DNA from 4 places in the Providencia sp. 2.29 genome. Region 1 is predicted to be linked to each of the others. Evidence: predicted binding sites of a transcription regulator. Region 1 holds the regulator's gene; each other region holds the start of a gene.

Region 1 (5,811 bases):
GATTAAAGCGTAACGCAACACGTAAACTCGTTCGCTACCCGGGTTCATTACCGCTTAATTTGCTACAATTAAAGCAGCTAAAACGTATTCGTGAATTTGATGATGTGATCACCGCAAGAATTCATGGTTTTGAGAATGCGACCGACTATTACCAGAAATGCAGTGCATTACCAAGGCTGCCTCGTATTACAAAACCAACATTAATTATTCACGCAAAAGATGACCCTTTTATGGCACCTGAAGTCGTGCCAGATATCTCACGTTTACCTGCTAATATTGAATACCAAATGACAGAGCATGGTGGGCATGTTGGTTTTGTTAGTGGTAGTTTAAGAAAGCCAGAAATGTGGCTAGAGAAACGTATTCCACAGTGGCTAACACCGTATTTGGATAAACAATCATGATTATTCCTTGGAAAGATTTAGCACCTGAAACTTTGGAAAACCTAATTGAAGCTTATGTGCTCCGTGAAGGAACGGATTACGGCGAGCATGAAAAGACGTTACAGCAGAAAGTGGATGATGTGAAACGGCTGTTAGTTTCTGGGGAAATTGTGCTAGTCTGGTCAGAATTGCACGAATCTGTTAATTTTATGCCTAAAAATCAGTTTCGCCCGTAACCCCGTTTCGCTCATGGCTTAAACAGCGTGGACGTAACGCAACACAGGGAGTCCACGATGTCAAAAAAGCACCCCATTATTGCAATTACCGGTTCTAGCGGTGCTGGAACCACCTCAACAAGTCTGGCATTTCGTAAAATATTCCACCAATTAAATATTCAAGCCGCAACCTTAGAAGGTGATAGTTTCCATCGTTATACTCGGCCTGAAATGGACATGGCTATTCGCAAGGCGAGAGAGCAAGGCCGCCATATCAGCTACTTTGGTCCAGAAGCCAATGACTTCGCCTTATTAGAGCAGACACTGTTAGAGTATGGCTTACATGGTAATGGTAAATCGCGTAAGTACCTGCATACCTATGATGAAGCGGTACCGTATGGGCTTCAACCCGGTACATTTACGCCATGGGAGTCCCTGCCTGCGAACAGTGATATTCTTTTTTATGAAGGCTTGCATGGCGGGGTGGTGACGCCAGAAAATGATGTTGCACAACATGTTGATTTATTGGTGGGCGTTGTACCAATTGTTAACCTTGAATGGATTCAAAAGTTGATCCGCGATACGACCGAACGCGGCCATTCACGTGAAGCCGTCATGGACTCCGTCGTTCGTTCAATGGGGGATTACATCAACTATATTACGCCGCAATTTTCACGTACGCATATTAATTTCCAACGCGTCCCCACTGTCGACACATCAAACCCATTTTCTGCGAAAGCGATCCCTTCACAAGATGAAAGTTTTATTGTGATCCGTTTTAGGGGGCTGGAACAAATTGACTTCCCATATTTACTGTCCATGTTAAACGGCTCATTTATATCAGCAATGAATACCATTGTTGTTCCTGGCGGTAAATTAGGCTTAGCCATGGAATTAATTATGACACCTCTCGTTGAAAAATTAATAAAGCAGAAACACGATTAAGCGCCGATGATGCTTATTATTATTTAATAAATAAGCATCATGAATTAAAAAAATTATATAATTAATAAATAAATTATTGATTCTGGATTTCAAAACTGTGGGTAACTTTAACCGCTTTTTCTAACATTAAAGAGACTGAGCAATATTTTTCAGCCGAAAGTTGAACTGCACGTTCAACCGCTTTTTCCGTTAAATCCGTTCCAGTTACAATAAAATGTAAGTTGATATGGGTAAAATAACGTGGAGCTTCATCGCGGCGTTGTGAGGTTAATTTAACTTCACAACCTTTTACGTCATGGCGGCCTTTTTGTAGAATAGACACAACATCCACTGAACTACACCCCCCAACCGCCATTAACACCATTTCCATTGGACTTGGAGCTTTATCACCTGAATTGCCATCCATCATAACTTGATGGCCTGATGCTGATTCTCCTAAAAATGAGAGACCTTCAACCCATTTAACTCTTGCTTCCATATTTAATTCCCCTAGGAAAATATTTTCTAAAAGATAACATTGTTGCATAAATACTTTCAATCAAATAGCTGCTTTAAGATGCTGAACCGATAAAAGCAAGACTTTCTCGGTTGAATATGTTACAAACAAAGTTCCACCTGATAGGGTTAAGATCAAAACTCAAGGTTTCAATTGATAATATTATAGTGTTGGTATTAACTTGCTCTATAATGCGAATTAATATGCTAAGCTAGTGACTTTAAAAACCAGCCGTTCTCGTTACAATTAACTGAATGGCTGTATTAACATACAGAGGATAACGCTAATGGTTCTCGGCAAGCCACAAACAGACCCTACTCTTGAATGGTTTTTGTCACACTGCCATATTCATAAATATCCATCCAAGAGCACTCTGATTCATCAGGGTGAAAAAGCAGAAACCCTTTACTATATCGTTAAAGGCTCAGTGGCTGTTTTAATCAAAGATGAAGAAGGCAAAGAAATGATCCTCTCCTATTTAAATCAGGGAGATTTCATTGGTGAACTAGGGTTATTTGAAGAAGGACAAGAACGTTCAGCTTGGGTTAGAGCAAAAAGTGCCTGCGAAGTCGCTGAAATTTCTTACAAAAAATTCCGTCAACTTATTCAGGTCAATCCTGATATTCTTATGCGCCTTTCTGCGCAAATGGCAAGTCGCCTGCAAACCACCTCAGAAAAAGTCGGTAACCTTGCTTTCCTTGATGTGACAGGCCGTATTGCACAAACTCTGCTTAATTTAGCGAAACAGCCCGATGCGATGACGCATCCAGATGGAATGCAAATTAAGATCACTCGCCAAGAAATTGGCCAAATCGTTGGTTGTTCACGCGAAACCGTTGGTCGCATTTTGAAAATGCTAGAAGACCAAAATCTGATCTCCGCACACGGTAAAACGATTGTCGTGTACGGTACTCGTTAACCGATATTAGTCTCACCACTTTGGTAAGACCGCGATTGCATAATGGCTTTATATCTTTGATATAGAGCCATTTTTGCTTCAACATCACCGAAAAACCAGAAAATAGCATTAATATCGTTATTTTATATTATTCATATCTACTAAAAAATAAAATCTAGAATAATTAATATACTATTATTTGAAGGTTTTATTAAAATGAAAATAAGTGAACATCGTCCATCCCTAAAATATATCAACCAAACAATCACGGCTCATGCAGAGATGCTAAAGCGTGGCAATATGACCCCTGAGACAATCTCTGAATCATGCCGGATAAAAAGAAATAATTTAGAGGCAAAATATAAGTTTCTTAACGAAACAAATAGCATTAAGCCAATATCAATCACCTTACCTACACCAGTAAAATTCGATGACAACGCATTTAAAGAGCGACAAGCTAAAATCGATGCGGCAATGAATATCGCCAATATCCTAAAGGAGAGTCAACTCCCTTCTCTGCCCTCATTATCGTTACCATTGAACTATTCATTAAAATCGAAGCATTCAACAAATACGATTAAAGAGCATGATTGTAATATGAGTGGTAACCAGTCAGCTCATTCGCTAAATATACCTAGACCCACAACGGATCTTCGACAAAAACTTGAGCAGTTGAGATCTAAATGTGAGAGGGTTGCTGCTAATTTAGATGCTAATAGTTATTCTGCTGAATCACTAAAGGTGAATTCAATGATCCACCTGAAAAAATTAGAACTCAATGCAAGCCTTATTGGCACTGACTACTCAGAGCTGGATTTAGTATGGTATATGGATAAAAAAGCACAAACTCAATCCGAGAAAGAGGCAATAATTAAAAATTTCACGCCCCCAAAACCAATCGCACATCAAAAAGGAAGCCGAATTCCCCTCAAGATACCGACTATCACTCAGGAATTAGATCAACCTAGAAAAAAACGTTCCATTCATCAGGCTACTGACATTATTTCATCTCATTCTCAGGGCAAGGGGCGAGTGATTATCAATGGGCAGGTAAAAAGAGACCTGAGTGGAATGGCATTATCCCCTTCGACTGCCGATCCGCGCAAAACAAATATCGATAAAATGCCAAAGAAAGAAATTAGCATTAATCATACAAAAAATATCAATACAAAAAGTGCTAAGGCATGTTGACCTTTGCTGTTTATTTTTTAATAAATCATATAGGGAGCCACATGACTGAACATGCTAAGGCAATCATGTTTTCATAATTGCTTGTTAATTTGTGATACCGAGTTGCGACGGCTCGGTATTTCTAAATTTACAGGAAGGCATTTTCAACTACGTGCCAATATTACTTGTCCACAGCTCCTTAATTGAGACAGCGATAATTAGATTTTTAGCCCGAAAAATATAACGCTTGTTGCCGACATCCAGTGTGTGGGCTGGCTGAATCATGCCAATGAAGTTATTTATTGAATAAGTGAAATCAAATCTCAGTAGATAAAATTAACTACTGGTAACTGATTGAACAGTTAAGGATTTTTAAGTCTATAGTCGAGGTGATTGTACTGTAAAAACACAAACAGCTAAAGAACACGCGGTAAAATCAAGACAGTATACCATGGGGTACTTGCGCCCCCGCCCATAGCTGATTATTAGTGGTCAGTGGCAGAATGAGCTCGGGTTTACGGCAGGCAGTCACTTTACCCTCACACACCAAGCCGAGTCGTTGATTATCCGGCTGACTGATAATTTCAATCCTTCTTTATCTGCCATTGCGGCAATATCCACATACAGGCTCTTTTGTCACCCTCATATTCATATCTCGACTAACGGTAATAATCTTCATATGCTTACGAATAGTACCAACTTCAGCATGAGCAGAAGCCATATTTCCATTCGATACATATTTGCTAGGATTTTTTCTACTTTAGTTTCATTCTATCGTTAATTAACGTTGGACGATTTTTATCACCTAAAAAATAATCCGGTCTATTTCCTTGGTTAGTATCTTTAAATATTTCGCTTTTTTCTTTATTTATTAATTAATTCCGCTTTCACCTTCGGAATAGATGTATGTGTAGTGGCATAGTTAATTTGGCCACCTAAATAGAGCTGTTATTATACACTGCATAACTTAACAGGTGACATGTATAACAAAGCAAATTCGACGTAACTTCAGGGCGGAATTTAAACGAGAAGCGGCTCAATCAGTTCACTCGACGGCTAACTAAACTGACCGTTGAAACAACATTAAATGTGGAATTAACTAAACACCTTGAGCATGAAAAAATCCCCCTCAATCAGGCTCTAATGATCCTGTGCGTAAAGCCATTTATTTAGCGATTGAATCGGCCTCTAAAAAGTAGAGTATGCCAATTCAAAACGGGAAACAGGCAATGAGCCGTTTTATTATTGTATTTGGTGACCGCCTAAACGGTCACCTTTAATGAAAGGCAAATACCCCAAATTATTTATAGGGTCAAAAAGACTCAAAGAGGTATTAACCTCTTTGAGTGTTAAAAATGTATTTATTTCAGAATACGTTCAATCGCTTTTTCTAATTTCAACATACCACTATTAATTTCTTCTTCCGAAATAATTAACGATGGCGTAAAACGTAATACATTAGCGCCAGCATTAAGCATCATTAATCCTTCATTGGCACAAGCTTGTAAAATATCTTTCGAACGATCTTTTAATTCCCCTTTAAGCTCTGCACCAATTAATAGCCCCATACCTCTAATTTCAGCAAAAATATTATATTTCTCATTCAGCTTATTCAAATGAGCAACAAATAATTCGCGACGCTTTGTCACACCATCAAGTACCTCTTTTGTATTGATAATATCAAATGCTGCATTACCAACCGCA
Region 2 (5,811 bases), 180 kb from region 1:
TTTAATTCAAGTAATAGTGGCGAACATTGGCGCATCATAGGGATAAATTGTTCGTAGCCAACCCACGCAGAATCGAACAAAATATACTCACATAAATGACCAATTTTATCGACAACCTGCCTTGCATTGTAAACCGTGCCGTCATAAGTACCGAGCTGGATCACCGCTAAGCGGAATGGACGTTCACGCGTATTTTTTTCAGGCATGACGTCATTAATCAATGAACGCAAGTAGTCCTCTTCAAAACAATGCGCATCGATTCCCCCGATAAAACCAAATGGGTTACGTGCCGTTTCAAGGTAAACCGGTGTTGCGCCCGCTTGGATCAGGGCGCCATGGTGGTTTGATTTATGATTATTGCGATCGAATAAAACCAAGTCTCCCGGTGTTAGCAAGGCATTTAACACGACTTTATTGGAAGAAGAGGTGCCGTTTAGTACAAAATAGGTTTTATCTGCATTAAATACGCGAGCTGCAAATTTCTGTGCTTCTTTCGCAGCCCCTTCATGGATCAGCAGGTCTCCCATCGCGACATCAGCATTACACAAGTCGGTACGAAATAGGTTTTCGCCATAAAATTGGTAAAACTGTTCGCCAGTTGGATGGCGGCGAAAAAATTGTCCACCTTGATGACCCGGACAAGCAAAAGTGACATTATGCCCCGCAGCATAATCCATCATTCGCGCAAAAAATGGCGGTAATAGCTGCTCAAGATAGTGATTTGCCGCCGCAAATAATTGACGACTATTTTCACTACGCTCAGCCGGTGCAGGCGGCAAAATTCCCGTTAAATAAGGAGGATGAGGGATATCATCTGGAAGCTGTTTATCACTAATGATAAACAGCGGAATACTGAGTTTACTCTCTGCAACCCTTTTCCACAGCCCTTGATTGGCATCCAACTCGGATAGCACAACAGCAGCAATATTGTTTAACTGTGCATCGCGAATATCTACCCATTGGAATTCTCCCGTAAAGTAGATAGCGACCCCCTGGCTACATGCCACATTGATTTTTTTCATAACAGTCTGGCTCTTAGTTAGCTGAGGAAAAGAGGCCGACAATATACTTGATAGGAAATCAGATTGGAATTGCCATAAAGTGCGGGAATAATTCTAATTTTTCGGGAGGAGATAATATTTGATAACCTACTGTTTAATAGCATAAAAAATTTCTATGCCATTTTTAAGTTATCAGCATTAAACAAGGAAAAATGGGTGCGAAATTCATTAACCGACTAACATTAAGCCTATTAGCAGAATATTAGTCGGCCAATTTCTCTAAACTGGGAGCTTAGTTGTTTTTTTCCATATACAGTGTCTGTGTAGGATAAGCGAAGTCCGCACCATGCTGTTTGACGATGGCAATTATTTTTAAATAGACTTCTTGTTGTGCGGCTAACCATTCGGCCCACACGGTAGTTTTCGTAAAACAATACACCATAATATTCAGTGACGAATCCGCAAACTCATCAAAATAGACTAATAATGTTTGCCCAGTATCAATACTTGGCTCTTGTTGCAACATAGTCCGAATATCACTCACAATAGCGCCGATTTTATCGGCATCTTCATAGCGCAGACCTAATGACGTTTTGATTCGGCGGTTAGTCATACGCCCAGGGTTTTCAACGCTTATCGACGAAAAGAGTGAGTTAGGGATATACAAGGGTCGATGGTCAAAGGTGATAATTTTAGTAATTCGCCAACCAATCTCAACCACCGTACCTTCAATGTTTCTGTCGGGTGAGCTAACCCAATCGCCGATATTAAAAGGCCTATCAAAGTAAAGCATGATCCCTGAGAAGAAGTTACTCAGAATATCTTTACCGGCCATACCGATAGCAATGCCGCCAATCCCGCCGAAGGCCATCAACCCCGATAGGCTCATGCCGAAATGTTCGCCAAATAGTAAAACCATTACGACAAAAATGGTGGTTTTAAAGACTCGAGCGATAATACGTGCAGAGGTTGGATCACTTCCTCTTTTTATTTGCGTTTTTTCAAGTCTATTGACGAGCTGAAACAGCTTACGCACGAGAATGATCGCAATGATGGCAACAGTGATGAAATTAATCAGCGGAGTTGAAATAAAGGTTAAATTAAAATCCGTTGCCGCCATATCCAAATATTGAGCGGCAACCATCACCATACTACACAGCACAGCGGTCTGAATAACATGAATAAAAATACTTTTATTCTTATGCTTATGCCTACGTTTTTTACTTATCATCTCGAAAATAATAGCCACGGCTAAACACACCGCAACGATAGTAACGCCAATGGCATATTTTTCGAGTAATGAATCAATCATATCTCACCGCTCCAAGCTGCCCATTTTACTTTTTAATAAAACTTATATGTCTACTACGCTATTTTCGATAAACTCTTGATGGATCAAACGCAGCAATAAAAAAACCTCACTAAGATAGCAACTTTAAACGTGATTTTCTCAACAATTATCAACTGTTTTTTTAGACTATCTAATATGGATATAACGCATAATGTTTACCCCTGATCCCAAAGAAATTGATACTGTACTTCGATTAAATCTACAACAAAAATACCGCTATTTTGTCAGTAAAGTTGCCGATTGGGAGGAAGTTTGGGTAATTTTCTGCCAAGAGGAGCTTGTTACCATGCGAGATAATAATAGACGCTTATTATTACCTGTTTGGCCTGCTCAAGCCTATGCACAGCGTAATCTTAATGGTCAATGGGCCAAGTGTACGGCAACCAAGCTAACACTGACCCACTTTATGACAGAAATATTGCCAGATATGGATGGCGCAAATATGACAGTTGCCATGATGGTAGACAGTCAATGCCAAACTTATGTGATTGCCGAAGCGAAGTCGCTATTACAAGATTTAATTGAAGCGTGTAAGCACCGCAGCTCATCGATTTAGGCTGATAATTAACCATAAGGAATAAAACTTTCTCACATGAGTCAGCCTTATGAGCTTATCAGCCTAATTGCCACTCTCGCTCTTAGCGATTCACGATTTAAGCTGCACGAATTCAGCAAACTCTTCAATACTTGGATAAGAGGATTGCGTTCCTTTACCTGTCACACTAAATGCAGAAAACATGACAGCCTTTTTCAAAGCTTCCGCGATATTGCCTGTATGCACATAATAATGAGAGAAACAGCCAATAAAAGCATCTCCTGCACCACTGGTATCCACCGCATTCACTTTAATGGCAGGGATCAACAACTCGTTATCGCGAGTCATCCAGAGTGCACCTTTATCACCCAACGTGACGATAAGATTTTTCAACCCTTTATCGAGCAAAGACTTGGCTGCACGGCGGATGTTTTCCATCGAATCAACAGGCATATTGGTGAGGATCTCAAGCTCAGTTTCATTCGGCACAAAGAAATCACAACGACAAGCAAAATCAAGATCTAACGTACGCTGTGCTGGTGCAGGATTCAGCAATACAGGAATGTTATGTTTGTTACCAAAAGCAATCGCGTGATAAACCGTTTCTAATTGAACCTCAAGCTGCAATACGATCAATTTGCATTTTTTCAAATCGTCAGCCGCACGCTCAATATCTTCAGGGGATAAAAATTTATTTGCTCCTTTCACAATGAGAATGCGATTAGCAGAATTCGGATTAACAAAAATCGGTGCTACACCGCTAGAAGTACATGGCACTTTTTCCACATAACGGGTGTTAATACCATAAGACTCAAGATTACGAATGGTGTTATCAGCAAAAATATCATCACCGACTTTTGTTAACATAATCACTTTTGAATTAAGTTTTGCCGCAGCAACCGCTTGATTGGCACCTTTACCACCACAGCCGATTTTAAATGCAGGCGCCTCCAAGGTCTCACCCTCTTTTGGCATCTGATCCGTATAAGTGATCAGATCGACCATATTTGAACCTATAACTGCTATATCCATAACGCCTCTCATGTTAAATAAATCACATTGTGATACTATATTAACATTATCATGTTGCATAAATATCATTCGTGATTAAGATCGCGAATAACGAATGAGCAAGTGTCATATCCGCCACATTTTTTCATTCCTTATTATTGACTCTCTCTATTCTCAATAGGAAAAATTTACATGAAAAATATAGCACAATATATCGATCATACTCTGTTGGCCGCCAATGCAACCGTCAATGACATCAAACAGCTTTGTGCCGAAGCCGCAGAGCACCACTTTGCTTCTGTCTGCGTGAACACAGGTTATGTTCCTTTAGCCAGCGAATGTCTGAAAAACAGCGATGTTATGGTCTGTTGTGTGGTAGGCTTTCCGCTCGGTGCATGCTTAACTGAGGCCAAAGCATTTGAAGCCGCAGAAGCCGTACGCCGTGGTGCTAATGAAGTTGATATGGTGATTAACGTTGGTATGCTAAAAAGTGGTGACCTTGAGTTCGTTCGCCAAGATATTGCCGCCGTTTTAGCGGCTTGTGGTGAGGCAACTTTAAAAGTTATTTTGGAAACTTGCCTATTAACCGATGATGAAATCACCCAAGTTTGTGAAATTTGCCGCACATTAAACGTTGGTTTTGTGAAAACTTCAACAGGTTTCAGTACAATGGGCGCTACAGAGCACCATGTCGCGTTAATGCGTAAAGTCGTTGGTGATAAAATCGGCGTTAAAGCATCAGGTGGTGTGCGTGATCGCGAAACCGCAGAAAAAATGATCAAAGCCGGAGCTAATCGCGTTGGGGCAAGTGCCAGTGTAGCGATTGTTTCGGGAAACAGTGTAGCCTCTAATGGCTACTAAATGTTGGGGCGCGGTTAGCCCGCGCCAATAAAGAAAGGATTGCTCGGTGATAGAAACGAAACAAAAAGAACGCCTTCGTCGTTTGAGTGAATGTATTAAACGCTCAGGAAGAATTCACCTTAAAGATGCCGCAAGAATACTTGAAGTCTCTGAAATGACGATCCGCCGTGATCTGAATGCCGAGACCGAAGGGCCTATTCCAATGTCTCTGCTTGGTGGTTATATCGTTTCTGTCACCCAACCTTCCTCACTGGCACAAAATGATCCTCAAGCCGACATCTTTACCCCCGATCAAACCGAAGAGCTACATATCCCCAATTTAGCGGCGAGTATGGTGTCAGAAGACGATGTGATCTTTTTCGATAATGGGATCGAAATGGCTACCTTAATCGCCTTGATCCCAGAAGAGATAAGCTTTACAGGGATTTGTTATTCACATAACGTTTTTTTGGCTCTAAGCCAGAAAAAAAATGCCACCGCATTACTCTGTGGGGGGGAATATCGCCCTAAAAGCGACTCATTTTATAACCCGACCCAACCTTCTCTCCTTGATTCGATTAACCCGAAAAAAGCCTTTATCTCGGCTGCCGGTATTCATAGTCACTATGGCGTCACATGCTATAACTTAGACGATTTAGCAATGAAGAAAAAAGCGATGGAAAAATCAATCCGCAAAATTTTGCTCGCCAAATACAACCTGTTTGATGAAGTCGCCACGGCCAATATGGGGGAACTTTCGCAATTTGATGTCATTATTACCAATCGGCAACTCGCTGATGAATATGAAACCTATTGCCGCAATGGGTTTGTGAAAGTCATTTACTGACAGCAGTGATACCCAATTTACTGCCTATTTTTTCGACACGCATGATAACGTGCCGAGTTCATCTATTAGCGAACAAGAGGCCATGCCATCGCTCTAAATTTTAATGGTTAAATAGTCGCTCGCTATCTCGGTATTAGGGAAAATGGCTTGGCACTCCGCCAGCAGCATCGGCATATCTTCAGCGCTATAACGACCACTGATATGCGTCGCAATAAAACGTTTCACA
Region 3 (5,811 bases), 1.3 Mb from region 1:
ACGTTCTACTGCTATGGCGTGGGGCTGGTGGAAGGCGAAACACTGCCAGATACTCATTATGAGCGACTGATGCAATTTAAGAAGTGGGGGTTACCTGTAAGTGAGTATGTGCAATTACGGACAGGCGCTCAGGCGGTATTGGACTTTTATCATGAGATAGAAAAAGCTCGCCCAACATTAGGCTTTGATATTGATGGGGTCGTCATTAAAATTAACGACATTGCAACCCAAGAAGAGTTAGGCTTTGTGTCTCGGGCACCTCGTTGGGCAACGGCGTTTAAGTTCCCGGCTCAAGAGCAGATGACATTGCTAAAAGATGTTGAATTCCAAGTTGGACGTACCGGAGCAATTACGCCTGTTGCACGTTTGGAACCAGTTCAAGTTGCCGGCGTGACAGTCAGTAATGCGACGCTACACAACGCTGATGAAATTGAGCGCTTAGGGGTTCATATCGGTGATACTGTTGTGATCCGTCGTGCGGGCGATGTGATACCTCAAATTGTGAGTGTTGTTGAGTCTGAACGCCCAGCCGATAGCCGAGAAATTGTTTTCCCAACTCACTGCCCAGTCTGTGGCTCTGATGTGGAACGTGTCGAAGGTGAGGCCGTTGCGCGTTGTACTGGTGGGTTGATTTGTGGTGCACAACGTAAAGAAGCACTGAAACATTTTGTCTCACGCCGTGCGATGGATGTGGATGGCATGGGCGATAAGATCATCGACCAATTAGTTGAAAAAGAATATGTGAAAAATCCGGCTGATCTGTACCAATTAAGTGCAGGGATATTGACGGGTTTAGATCGCATGGGGCCAAAGTCGGCACAAAATTTAGTGGAAGCCCTAAATAAATCGAAATCAACGACTCTCGCTCGTTTTATTTATGCGTTAGGCATTCGTGAGGTCGGTGAGGCTACCGCGGCAAATTTAGCGGCGCATTATGGCACCCTTGAAGCCCTAATGGCGGCAGATGAGGAGTCACTCAAAACGGTACAAGATGTTGGTCATGTGGTGGCTAAGCATGTCGTTAACTTTTTCCGCGAGGAGCATAATCAAACTGTCATTCAAGCGTTAATAGATAAGGCGAATATTCATTGGCCAGAAGCTGTTGCTGTAGATGTGAGTACGATAGATAGTCCATTTGCAGGGAAAACCGTGGTATTGACGGGCTCTTTGAGCCAACTGACACGGGATGAAGCAAAAGATAAATTAGTGGCACTCGGCGCTAAAGTCTCTGGCAGTGTCTCTAAGAAGACGCATTTAGTCATTGCAGGTGAGGCGGCAGGTTCAAAACTGGCAAAAGCAAATGAGCTAGGTATACCTGTCATTGACGAAAATGAGCTAATTCGCTTATTAGAAGCCTAATAATTAACGAGAGTTTGAAGTATCATTACCCAGAAAATGGGTAATGATATGATCTGTATCAATCTACCACCTAAGAATTAGAATTTACTGTAATAATGTGATCGGTATATATTTTTTGCAAAATACACTGGGGTCGTTTTCATACTAATGTGATTCCCGTCTCATTTAAATGTCGGCTATTACATAGAATAGATACATAAACCGCTTTATTAAATTTGTATGGAGTCGCATATGACCTCGATCCTGCATTTTGTTCTATCCCTTGTTGTAATTGGCGCTCTTGCAGTCTTAGCCAGTAGTAACCGTAAGGCGATACGACTACGCTATGTTTTTCAACTACTGGTTATTCAAATCGCATTAGCATACTTCTTCTTGAATTCTAATGTCGGTTCTTCATTCGTACTAGGCGTTGCAAGTGTTTTCACCCATTTATTAGGTTATGCAGCCGAAGGGACCAAGTTCGTTTTTGGTGGCATGATCGAAGGCAATCTAGCGTTTTTCTTCTTGCAAGTCCTCTGCCCAATCATCTTTATTTCCGCACTGATCGGTATCTTACAGCATATTAAGGTGCTGCCTCTTGTGATCCGTGTGATCGGTACGGTTCTATCTAAAGTCAATGGTATGGGCAAGCTAGAGTCTTTTAACGCGGTTAGCTCACTGCTATTAGGCCAATCTGAAAACTTTATTGCCTATAAAGATCAGCTAGGCAAAATGTCTGAACGTAGAATGTACACCATGGCTGCAACGGCAATGTCGACGGTTTCTATGTCGATAGTTGGTGCATATATGTCCATGCTAGAACCGCGCTTTGTGGTTGCAGCATTGGTACTTAACATGTTTGGTACTTTCGTGATCCTTTCCTTAATCAACCCATACCCACCTGAAGCCGAAGAAGAGTTACAGATGACCAATATTCATGAAGGTCAAAGCTTCTTTGAAATGTTGGGTGAATATATCCTTGCCGGCTTTAAAGTTGCGATTATCGTATCAGCCATGTTAATCGGTTTTATCGCTTTGATTGCCATGGTAAATGGTATCTGTATGGCGATTTTTGATATCAAGTTCCAAACCATGCTGGGCTACGTGTTCTACCCATTTGCTTGGATATTAGGTATCCCTGCTGAAGAAGCATTGCAAGTCGGTGGGATCATGGCGGTAAAAATGGTCACTAACGAGTTCGTCGCAATGGGCGACCTAAAAGAGGTTGCAGCAACGTTATCAACACGTTCAGTCGGTATTTTATCGGTATTTTTAGTCTCTTTTGCTAACTTCTCCTCAATCGGTATTGTGGCAGGGGCAATCAAAGGCTTAAATGAGAAACAGGGTAACACGGTTGCACGTTTTGGCTTGAAACTGCTGTTTGGTTCAACATTAGTTAGCTTCCTATCAGCGGCTGTTGTTGGCTTAATTCTGTAAAACATAAAAGCGTGGTAAAGTGTAAAACGGCGTTCATTATGAATGCCGTTTTTGCTTTTAGAGGAAAAAATGGAAAAACAAGATCTCATTGATATGGCAAACACGCGGATGCCATTTGGAAAATATCAAGGTCGTGTATTGATCGATCTTCCTGAAGAATACCTGCTATGGTTTTACAAAAAAGGGGCATTTCCACAGGGGCGATTAGGGCAACTGATGGAAATGGCATTAGGCTTAAAAATAGAGGGGCTAGATGGCCTTGTAAAGCCTTTAAAACGAGTTTAGTTGTATTGGGTCAGTCATGGCCTAAAGCCGCAGTGACTTTCTGTGAAAGCTGGATAAACAAAGCTTGTTCATTCGCTGTTAAAGCACTACTGACTTTAGCGGCATTTTCTTTTCGGCCTGTTGCTGCACGTTGTAAAAAATCCCGACCTTCATCGGTTAAGTGAGTGATTAATTCTCGCTTATCTTGTTCAGATTGGTATTGGCTCACGAACCCAAGTGCTTTTAGTGCTCGAAGAAACTTGGATAAATTCTGCCGAGATATGCCTAACAGTTGGCTTAATTGCCCTGGTGTTTGATCCCCTTTGAGCCGAAGTATTTCTAATACATCATATTGCCCCCAAGTGACCTGTTCAGGTGTAAAGCTTAAACGCCTCGCAACCAAGGTACATTGCAAAAGTGATAGTGCATCTTCGAGTTGATTTGCCATGTTATTTCATCATGTTAGTGATTATTGACACAGTATAGCCTTATCAATCCGATAAAATCGACTATTGATTAACTAAAGTTAATCATATACAGTGTGGTTAATTAACTTTAGTTAATCATATTGAGAGGGAGTATGCAAAATTTACAAGAGAAAGTCGCTTTAGTAACAGGCGCATCAACAGGAGTTGGTGAAGAAATTGCACTACATTTATACCAATGTGGTGCGACGGTGTTTATAACAGGACGCAACGAAATATCATTACAAACAGCAGCCAATAAGATAGACCAAAGTGGCGAACGTGTTATTCCTTTAGTGATGGATGTGACAAGTCACGAGCAATTTAAAGCAGCAATTACACAAATTGAGCAGCAGTGTGGGGCGTTACACTATTTGGTTAATAATGCAGGGATCACAGGACCTCATGGCGTTACTATTGAGGATTATCCACTAGCGGATTGGGATGCCGTTATCGCAACTGATGTGAGTGGAACTTTTTATGGATTAAAATACGGATTACCTGCAATCGTCAGGGCGGGAGGCGGAGCCGTCGTGAACTTATCTGCATGTAATGGCGTGACTGGTATTGCGGGTATTTCACCTTATACAGCGGCAAAACATGCTGTTTTAGGTCTAACTCGTGCAACGGCACTAGAGTATGCTCAAAAAGGGGTGAGGATTAATGCTATCGGTCCTGGTTATGTCGCAACGCCAAATATAATGAATCTACCAACAGAAACTCAAGAATGGATGGCATCGACTCACCCAATGGGGCGCATGGCAACGCGTGAAGAGATCGCAAAAACAGTCGCATTTTTACTTTCTGATGATAGCAGTTTTATTACAGGGGCATTTATACCCGTCGATGGGGGATATACGGCACAATAGGGATGCGGTGGTGATAGATATTCATGGCTAGCCGCAACCACTTCTTCTTACAAGAAGTGCATCAAAAACAGCCATAGTATGAGGAAGAGTTATATCTCAATAGCGGCTATTTTTCTGAAGTAAAACCGGATGACATCCCGAACCAATCTATTATATTGGGATAAAACAGAGATAGGCTGACTAACTATTGACAGGATATAAGGTGGTGGAGCTAAGCGGGATCGAACCGCTGACCTCTTGCATGCCATGCAAGCGCTCTCCCAGCTGAGCTATAGCCCCAACAAAATGATTTTGATACCACCTAACAGGGAATTAGATGGTGGAGCTAAGCGGGATCGAACCGCTGACCTCTTGCATGCCATGCAAGCGCTCTCCCAGCTGAGCTATAGCCCCAAACAAAATCTTTTGGACGGAGGGCATAATATTCAAGCAATGTCAGGGTGTCAATCAAATAATGTGGTTTTAAGTTTAATTGCTGAATTATAGAGCATTTCGTCAATGAATAAGGGGGTGTATAGAGATTAGAGGAGTGCTTATAAGGTTGATAAGGTGTGAACCCCTATGATGCTAACCATCACAGGGGCTTAATTAAATCAATTACTGGGCTGAGGCTTCACGTTCGGCGATAAACGACAACGCTTTATCAATGCGTGCAATAGCACGTGTTTGACCAATCGCATGAACGGTAACATCTAACGCAGGGGATTGACCCGCACCAGTTACAGCGACACGTAATGGCATGCCGACCTTACCCATACCAACGTCTAATTCAGCGGCCGTTTGCTCGATAGCTTGATGAACGTTTTCTGCTGTCCAATCGGTAATTGCTGACAGTTTTTGTTTCACCGTTTCTAATGGTTGACGTGCAACAGGGCGCAAGTGTTTTTTCGCGGCATCTGCATCGAACTCATCAAACTCTTCATAGAAGTAGCGGCAGGATTCAGCGATCTCTTTCAATGTTTTGCAGCGTTCACCGAGCAATTTAACTAACTCAGCTAATTGCGGGCCATTTTCAGTGTTGATGTTTTGTTGCTCAATATGCCATGCAAGGTGAACGGCAACTTCTTCTGGTGGCAATTGATTAATATAATGGTGGTTTAACCAAAGCAACTTATCGGTATTGAATGCGCTCGCTGATTTGCTAATTGCATCTAAGCTAAAGTATTCAATCATTTCTTCACGAGAAAAAATCTCTTGGTCGCCATGTGACCAGCCCAAACGAACTAAATAGTTGAGTAGTGCTTCTGGTAAATACCCTTCGTCGCGATATTGCATAACGCTTACAGCACCGTGACGCTTGGAGAGTTTTTTACCGTCATCGCCTAAAATCATTGAAACGTGTGCATATTCAGGAACAGGTGCTCCTAGCGCTTTTAAGATATTAATTTGGCGTGGGGTATTGTTGATATGATCTTCACCGCGGATAACGTGAGTAATTT
Region 4 (5,811 bases), 320 kb from region 1:
GCTCAAGTCAGCACATATTGGGTGAGTTGAGCGACTAAAATAATTTGCTCAAAGTTAAAAACTGAACCTCACTGAGAGGTTCAGTTTTTACATTGTTGATTCGTGACAATTTACTTTATGGGGCTGTGTTTATACATAGGCATCCTATCGCTATGTGTAGAAGGTTGTCAGGGGACGAAGATGGGAAAACATGTATCAGTAACACTTGGCAGTATTGAGCCTTTGGCTTTTTATGATGAGCTAAATAAAGGAAAAACAGCGCTTATCTGTGAAGGTGGAGGGCAACGCGGTATTTTTACGGCCGGTGTTTTGGATGAGTTTTTAAAAACAGGCTTTAACCCCTTTGATATCATGATTGGCACATCGGCGGGAGCACAAAATCTCTCTGCTTATATCTGTGGTCAATATGGCTATGCTAGGCGAGTGATCACGCGTTATACGACAAGCCCACTCTTTTTCAACCCACTGCGTTTTATTCGAGGGGGGCATTTAATCGATTTAGATTGGTTAGTGGAAAGCACCTCGAAAGAGTTTCCTCTGCATATCTCCTCTGGCATTGAGTTAATGGAGGCGGGGCGTGAGTTTTATATGGGGGCAAGCCGTAGCGATGATTTTGAAGCCGAATTTTTAAAGCCTAATGCGGATACATGGCTCGATATCATTCGGGCATCCAGTGCGATCCCCGGTTTTTACCGCATGGGGGTTGAGTTTGAAGGGACTTTGTATCACGATGGTGGGATCAGTGCGGCGATACCAGTTGAAGAGGCATATCGTCAGGGCGCTGACACGATTGTCGTCATCCGTACGGTGCCTTCACAAATGTACTTTACCCCTGAATGGGTCAAGAGAATGACTCGCTGGCTAGAAGGTGAAAAGTATGGTCTACAACGAATGGCAACCATGCTAAAAGTTCATCTGAAAAGTTATCGTCGTACTCAAGAGTTTATTGAAAATCCACCGGGTGATTTACAGATTTTTGAAATTTATCCACCGACACCGTTAAAAAGTAGTGCATTAGGAAGCCGCTTATCAGCACTTAATCAGGATTATCATGTCGGTCGTCGTTGTGGGCGCTATTTTATTGCCGCATTGGGTCACTGCTTTACAATGAATAATGATGCCGTCAATCGCTTTAGTTTTGAAAGTGCAGCCCATGAAGAGATGCAGATCCTCCAAGATTATGAAGAGGCGATATCTGATGCGCAGAATGATGGTGAATTAGTCGCTCAACGTAAAGCGAAAAAAGCGACCGATACAGCACAAGCCATTATGACGGGCGCAATTGTGGCAGCCAATGAGGAGCCGGCGCAACAGATCAACGAGAAAAATGACTAACCGATTTATTGATACACATTGCCATTTTGATTTCCCACCTTTTATTGGTGATATCAATAAAAGCCTAGAGGCTGCTCAAGCGGCAGGGGTCACTGATATTATTATTCCTGCTGTCAGTGCCGATAATTTTGAGCGTGTTTGGGGGTTAGCACATGATCATCAACAACTGCATGCCGCTATCGGCTTGCACCCTTTGTATTTAAATGTTTTTCAAGAACACCACTTGGAAACATTGGCTGAATATCTCCATCAACATAGCCCAAAATGTGTTGCAGTAGGGGAAATCGGTCTTGATCTCTATATGCAAGAGCCCTTGTTTGATTTACAACAACGTGTCTTGATTGCACAGCTAAAATTGGCGAAGCAATATGATCGACCTGTTATTTTACATTCGCGAAAAAGCCATGACCAATTAGCGGCAATATTGCGCCGTTATCCTGTTCCTGCATGTGGGGTTATTCACGGGTTTGCGGGGAGCTTATCTCAGGCTCAAGCCTTTATTAAATTGGGTTATTCGATTGGAGTAGGGGGCACCATCACCTACGAACGAGCTAATAAAACTCGCCAAGCGATAGCTCAGTTACCTCTTACTTCACTGGTGTTTGAAACGGATGCACCAGATATGCCTGTCTCTGGTTTTCAAGGCGAACCCAATCGCCCTGAGCGCATTCAATGGATTTTTCAGTCGTTATGTGAACTACGCCACGAAAGTCCAGATGAAATTGCGCAGCAACTTTACATAAATAGCCTATCATTATTTAATCTGCTCAAATAAAGGCCATCAAAATTCACTTAAGTGAACAGTTGGTTTATATTCCTCCATCGGCATATCTCGTTCGATTTTTCACCTATTTTTTGTGTTCTACGATGCTTTCCAGACTAAACTGATAATTAAATGTGATTTTGGTCACAAGAACTGAATTTTTGTTACTTTTTACACTGCGTATTTGTGACGTAGGTTGCGGGTTCTTGGAAGGGACTAGGTATAATCATCGCACAAAGAGTCAAGGGAACTTATGGGTTCTCTTTCTACATCAATCTAGCATTAAGTGAACAGGGATACTTCCATGCAACTCATTATGAGTCTGGTTGGGATGGCAGTACTGATTGGTATTGCCGTACTATTTTCCAGCAATCGTCGAGCGATTAAACTCCGTACCGTTGGCGGGGCTTTCCTTATCCAAATCGTTATCGGTGCATTCGTGCTTTATGTACCAGCAGGTCGTAGCGTATTACAAGGGATGTCTGATGGCGTTTCTAAAGTCATCAGTTATGGCCAAGATGGGATGAACTTTATTTTTGGCGGCCTTGTTTCTGACAAAATGTTTGAACTATTCGGCGGCGGCGGGTTTATTTTCGCACTACGTGTACTGCCAATTATTGTCTTCTTCTCTTCTTTAATTGCCGTTCTTTACTACCTTGGCATTATGCAGCTGGTTATCAAGATTCTTGGTGGTGGCCTGCAAAAAGTACTTGGCACATCAAGGACGGAGTCTCTATCTGCAACAGCGAATATCTTTGTTGGGCAAACGGAAGCACCATTAGTTGTACGTCCTTATATCTCTACCATGACCAACTCTGAGTTATTCGCGGTAATGTGTGGTGGTTTGGCCTCTGTTGCTGGGTCTGTACTGGCAGGCTATGCTCAAATGGGTGTTCCAATGGAATACTTGATTGCAGCATCATTCATGGCGGCGCCAGGTGGATTACTGTTTGCTAAACTCTTAGTGCCAGAAACGGAAAAAGCGTATGATAATGTCAATGCGACAGAGCTGATTGCTGAAGATGAGCGCCCTGCAAATATTATCGATGCAGCCGCTTCAGGTGCTGCTTCCGGTATGCAATTGGCCTTGAACGTAGGTGCGATGTTACTGGCATTTATCGCTTTAATCGCCCTAATTAACGGTATCTTAGGTGGTATTGGTGGCTGGTTCGATTACCCTGAACTGTCTCTTGAATTAATTCTAGGTTGGTTGTTTGCTCCGATTGCTTATTTGATCGGTGTGTCATGGAGTGAAGCAACAATTGCAGGTTCATTTATTGGACAGAAAATTGTTGTCAACGAATTCGTGGCCTTTATGAACTTTGGTGAATACATGAAAGCCGATGCGGATGTACTTGCAGCCGGTAAGCAAGTTCTGTCTGATCACACTAAAGCCATTATTTCATTTGCACTGTGTGGGTTCGCTAACCTATCTTCTGTGGCTATCTTACTTGGGGGGCTTGGGGGCATGGCGCCAAACCGTCGTGGTGATGTGGCACGCTTAGGTATGAAAGCGGTTCTCGCGGGTACACTCTCTAACTTAATGAGTGCAACAATTGCTGGTTTCTTCCTAACACTCGCAATTATATAACCTCAAATCTTTGAGAAAGGGCAAATGCCCTTTCTCTTTCATTATTATTTCATTATTTTCAGCTATATTCTTTCTTACTTTTTATTTCATCCTTCTATTTTTGAACTACGCTTAATCAAGTGTATTTATGGCGTGAAGTGACAAAAAAAGTCATAAAAAGCCATTTGAGAGAATAAAATTGAGACTAATTAGCGTATAATTGAGACATTGTTCACAAATATGTATTTAACAATGTAACTTTCAGGCAATTAATGTGATTTGTGGCACATAAAATAGCCGAGTTCCATGGTCAAATAGGTATAAATTAGCTGCTATGGGCTGCTAGTTCTCAGAGTGCATACACTCTAGGGCATTGTGCGGTGAGAAGGAATTCAGCTGCTACATTCGGGTTTTCGAGTAGCATCTTTAAGGAACCAAGCCCGCTCGCCAACAAAGAACGTGTTGTTCTGACAGAATTCACAAAGTTGGAGAGTTTTTATGACTGATTTAACTGTAGCTGCGCAACGCGCACTAAATCTAATGGATTTAACCACCCTGAATGATGACGATACTGATGAGAAAGTGATTGCACTGTGTCATCAAGCGAAAAGTCCTGCAGGGCAAACGGCTGCCATCTGTATCTACCCTCGTTTCATCCCTGTTGCCCGTAAAGCACTACGTGAGCAAGGTACGCCAGAAGTGCGTATTGCAACAGTGACTAACTTCCCTCACGGTAATGACGATATTGATATTGCACTGGCTGAAACGCGTGCGGCAATCGCTTATGGTGCAGATGAGGTTGACGTGGTTTTCCCGTATCGTGCATTAATGGCTGGGAACGAAAAAATTGGTTTTGATTTAGTGAAAGCCTGTAAAGAGGCTTGCGCTGCTGCAAATGTACTTTTGAAAGTCATTATTGAAACGGGTGAGCTAAAAGATCCGGCTCTGATCCGTAAGGCTTCTGAAATTTCAATTAAAGCAGGAGCAGATTTCATTAAAACATCAACAGGTAAAGTACCTGTTAACGCCACCCTTGAAAGTGCTGAGATCATGATGCAAGTGATCCATGATATGGGCGTAGCAAAAACAGTGGGTTTTAAACCGGCTGGTGGTGTGCGTACCGCTGAAGAAGCTGCTCAATACTTAGCATTAGCAGATAGAATTTTAGGTAAAGATTGGGTTGATGCTCGCCATTTCCGTTTTGGTGCATCAAGCCTGTTAGCTAATTTGCTGAATACGCTTGGTTTTGAAACTAAAAAATCAAGCAGTAGTTATTAATTAGACCGCGCTTAAGCGATTACCTAGATTCTGTTTGAATTAAGGAGCATACCGTGTTTCTGGCACAAGAAATTATCCGTAAAAAACGTGATGGTAAACCACTGAGCGAAGAAGAAATTCGTTTCTTCATTAATGGTGTACGCGATAATTCAGTTTCTGAAGGTCAAATAGCCGCTTTGGCAATGACCATCTATTTTAATGATATGACCATGGCTGAGCGTGTTGCCCTGACGTTAGCAATGCGTGATTCAGGCACTGTTTTAAATTGGAAATCATTAAACTTAAATGGCCCACTCGTCGATAAACACTCTACGGGTGGCGTTGGTGATGTCACCTCATTGATGTTAGGTCCAATGGTAGCGGCATGTGGCGGCTATGTTCCGATGATTTCGGGGCGTGGTTTAGGCCATACCGGTGGCACACTGGATAAGCTTGAAGCGATCCCTAATTTCGATATTTTCCCTAATGATGAGCGTTTTCGTGACATTATTCGTGACGTTGGTGTTGCAATTATTGGGCAGACGAGTTCACTCGCACCTGCGGATAAACGCTTTTACGCAACACGTGATATCACTGCAACGGTTGACTCTATTCCACTGATTACCGCCTCTATTTTAGGTAAAAAATTGGCAGAGGGCCTTGATGCACTAGTCATGGATGTTAAGGTGGGTTCAGGTGCATTTATGCCAACCTACGAAAAATCAGAGCAACTGGCCGAGTCCATTGTTAAAGTCGCTAATGGTGCGGGGTGTAAAACAACCGCACTGTTAACCGACATGAATGAAGTACTCGCTTCTAGTGCCGGTAATGCGGTTGAAGTACGCGAAGCCGTTCAGTTCTTAACGGGCGAATACCGTAACCCTCG

The links. The regulator CRP, encoded in region 1, controls carbon source genes, mostly activating them, when cyclic AMP is high. The targets are predictions, from matches to a motif close to ATGTGANNNNNNTCACAT.
Region 2: the regulator CRP is predicted to act here: its motif matches at 3,930-3,947, upstream of deoC (deoxyribose-phosphate aldolase).
Region 3: the regulator CRP is predicted to act here: its motif matches at 1,507-1,524, upstream of I3B46_RS07620 (NupC/NupG family nucleoside CNT transporter).
Region 4: the regulator CRP is predicted to act here: its motif matches at 2,231-2,248, upstream of I3B46_RS02960 (NupC/NupG family nucleoside CNT transporter).

What each region holds. Positions count from the first base shown of each region.
Region 1 covers NZ_CP065420.1:371,447-377,257, reverse strand. Annotated here, with positions in the region: gene I3B46_RS01620 (hydrolase) at 1-404, shown strand, start outside; gene I3B46_RS01615 (YheU family protein) at 401-619, shown strand; gene I3B46_RS01610 (phosphoribulokinase) at 677-1,543, shown strand; gene I3B46_RS01605 (OsmC family protein) at 1,617-2,021, opposite strand; gene crp (cAMP-activated global transcriptional regulator CRP) at 2,326-2,958, shown strand; gene I3B46_RS01595 (hypothetical protein) at 3,154-4,128, shown strand; partial or broken gene I3B46_RS01590 (IS5/IS1182 family transposase) at 4,154-4,288, opposite strand; gene I3B46_RS22615 (cytidine deaminase-like fold-containing protein) at 4,703-4,828, opposite strand; partial or broken gene I3B46_RS01585 (IS256 family transposase) at 5,247-5,387, shown strand; gene argD (bifunctional acetylornithine/succinyldiaminopimelate transaminase) at 5,469-5,811, opposite strand, start outside.
Region 2 covers NZ_CP065420.1:550,727-556,537, reverse strand. Annotated here, with positions in the region: gene I3B46_RS02375 (ornithine decarboxylase) at 1-1,022, opposite strand, end outside; gene I3B46_RS02370 (mechanosensitive ion channel family protein) at 1,294-2,313, opposite strand; gene I3B46_RS02365 (DUF2750 domain-containing protein) at 2,504-2,908, shown strand; gene rbsK (ribokinase) at 2,999-3,919, opposite strand; gene deoC (deoxyribose-phosphate aldolase) at 4,091-4,759, shown strand; gene deoR (DNA-binding transcriptional repressor DeoR) at 4,806-5,585, shown strand; gene rnz (ribonuclease Z) at 5,679-5,811, opposite strand, start outside.
Region 3 covers NZ_CP065420.1:1,719,663-1,725,473, forward strand. Annotated here, with positions in the region: gene ligA (NAD-dependent DNA ligase LigA) at 1-1,359, shown strand, start outside; gene I3B46_RS07620 (NupC/NupG family nucleoside CNT transporter) at 1,591-2,775, shown strand; gene I3B46_RS07625 (DUF3820 family protein) at 2,845-3,060, shown strand; gene I3B46_RS07630 (MarR family winged helix-turn-helix transcriptional regulator) at 3,071-3,487, opposite strand; gene I3B46_RS07635 (SDR family NAD(P)-dependent oxidoreductase) at 3,620-4,372, shown strand; tRNA gene I3B46_RS07640 (tRNA-Ala) at 4,576-4,651, opposite strand; tRNA gene I3B46_RS07645 (tRNA-Ala) at 4,690-4,765, opposite strand; gene gltX (glutamate--tRNA ligase) at 4,970-5,811, opposite strand, start outside.
Region 4 covers NZ_CP065420.1:687,024-692,834, forward strand. Annotated here, with positions in the region: gene I3B46_RS02950 (patatin-like phospholipase family protein) at 181-1,335, shown strand; gene I3B46_RS02955 (metal-dependent hydrolase) at 1,328-2,110, shown strand; gene I3B46_RS02960 (NupC/NupG family nucleoside CNT transporter) at 2,415-3,689, shown strand; gene deoC (deoxyribose-phosphate aldolase) at 4,167-4,946, shown strand; gene deoA (thymidine phosphorylase) at 5,000-5,811, shown strand, end outside.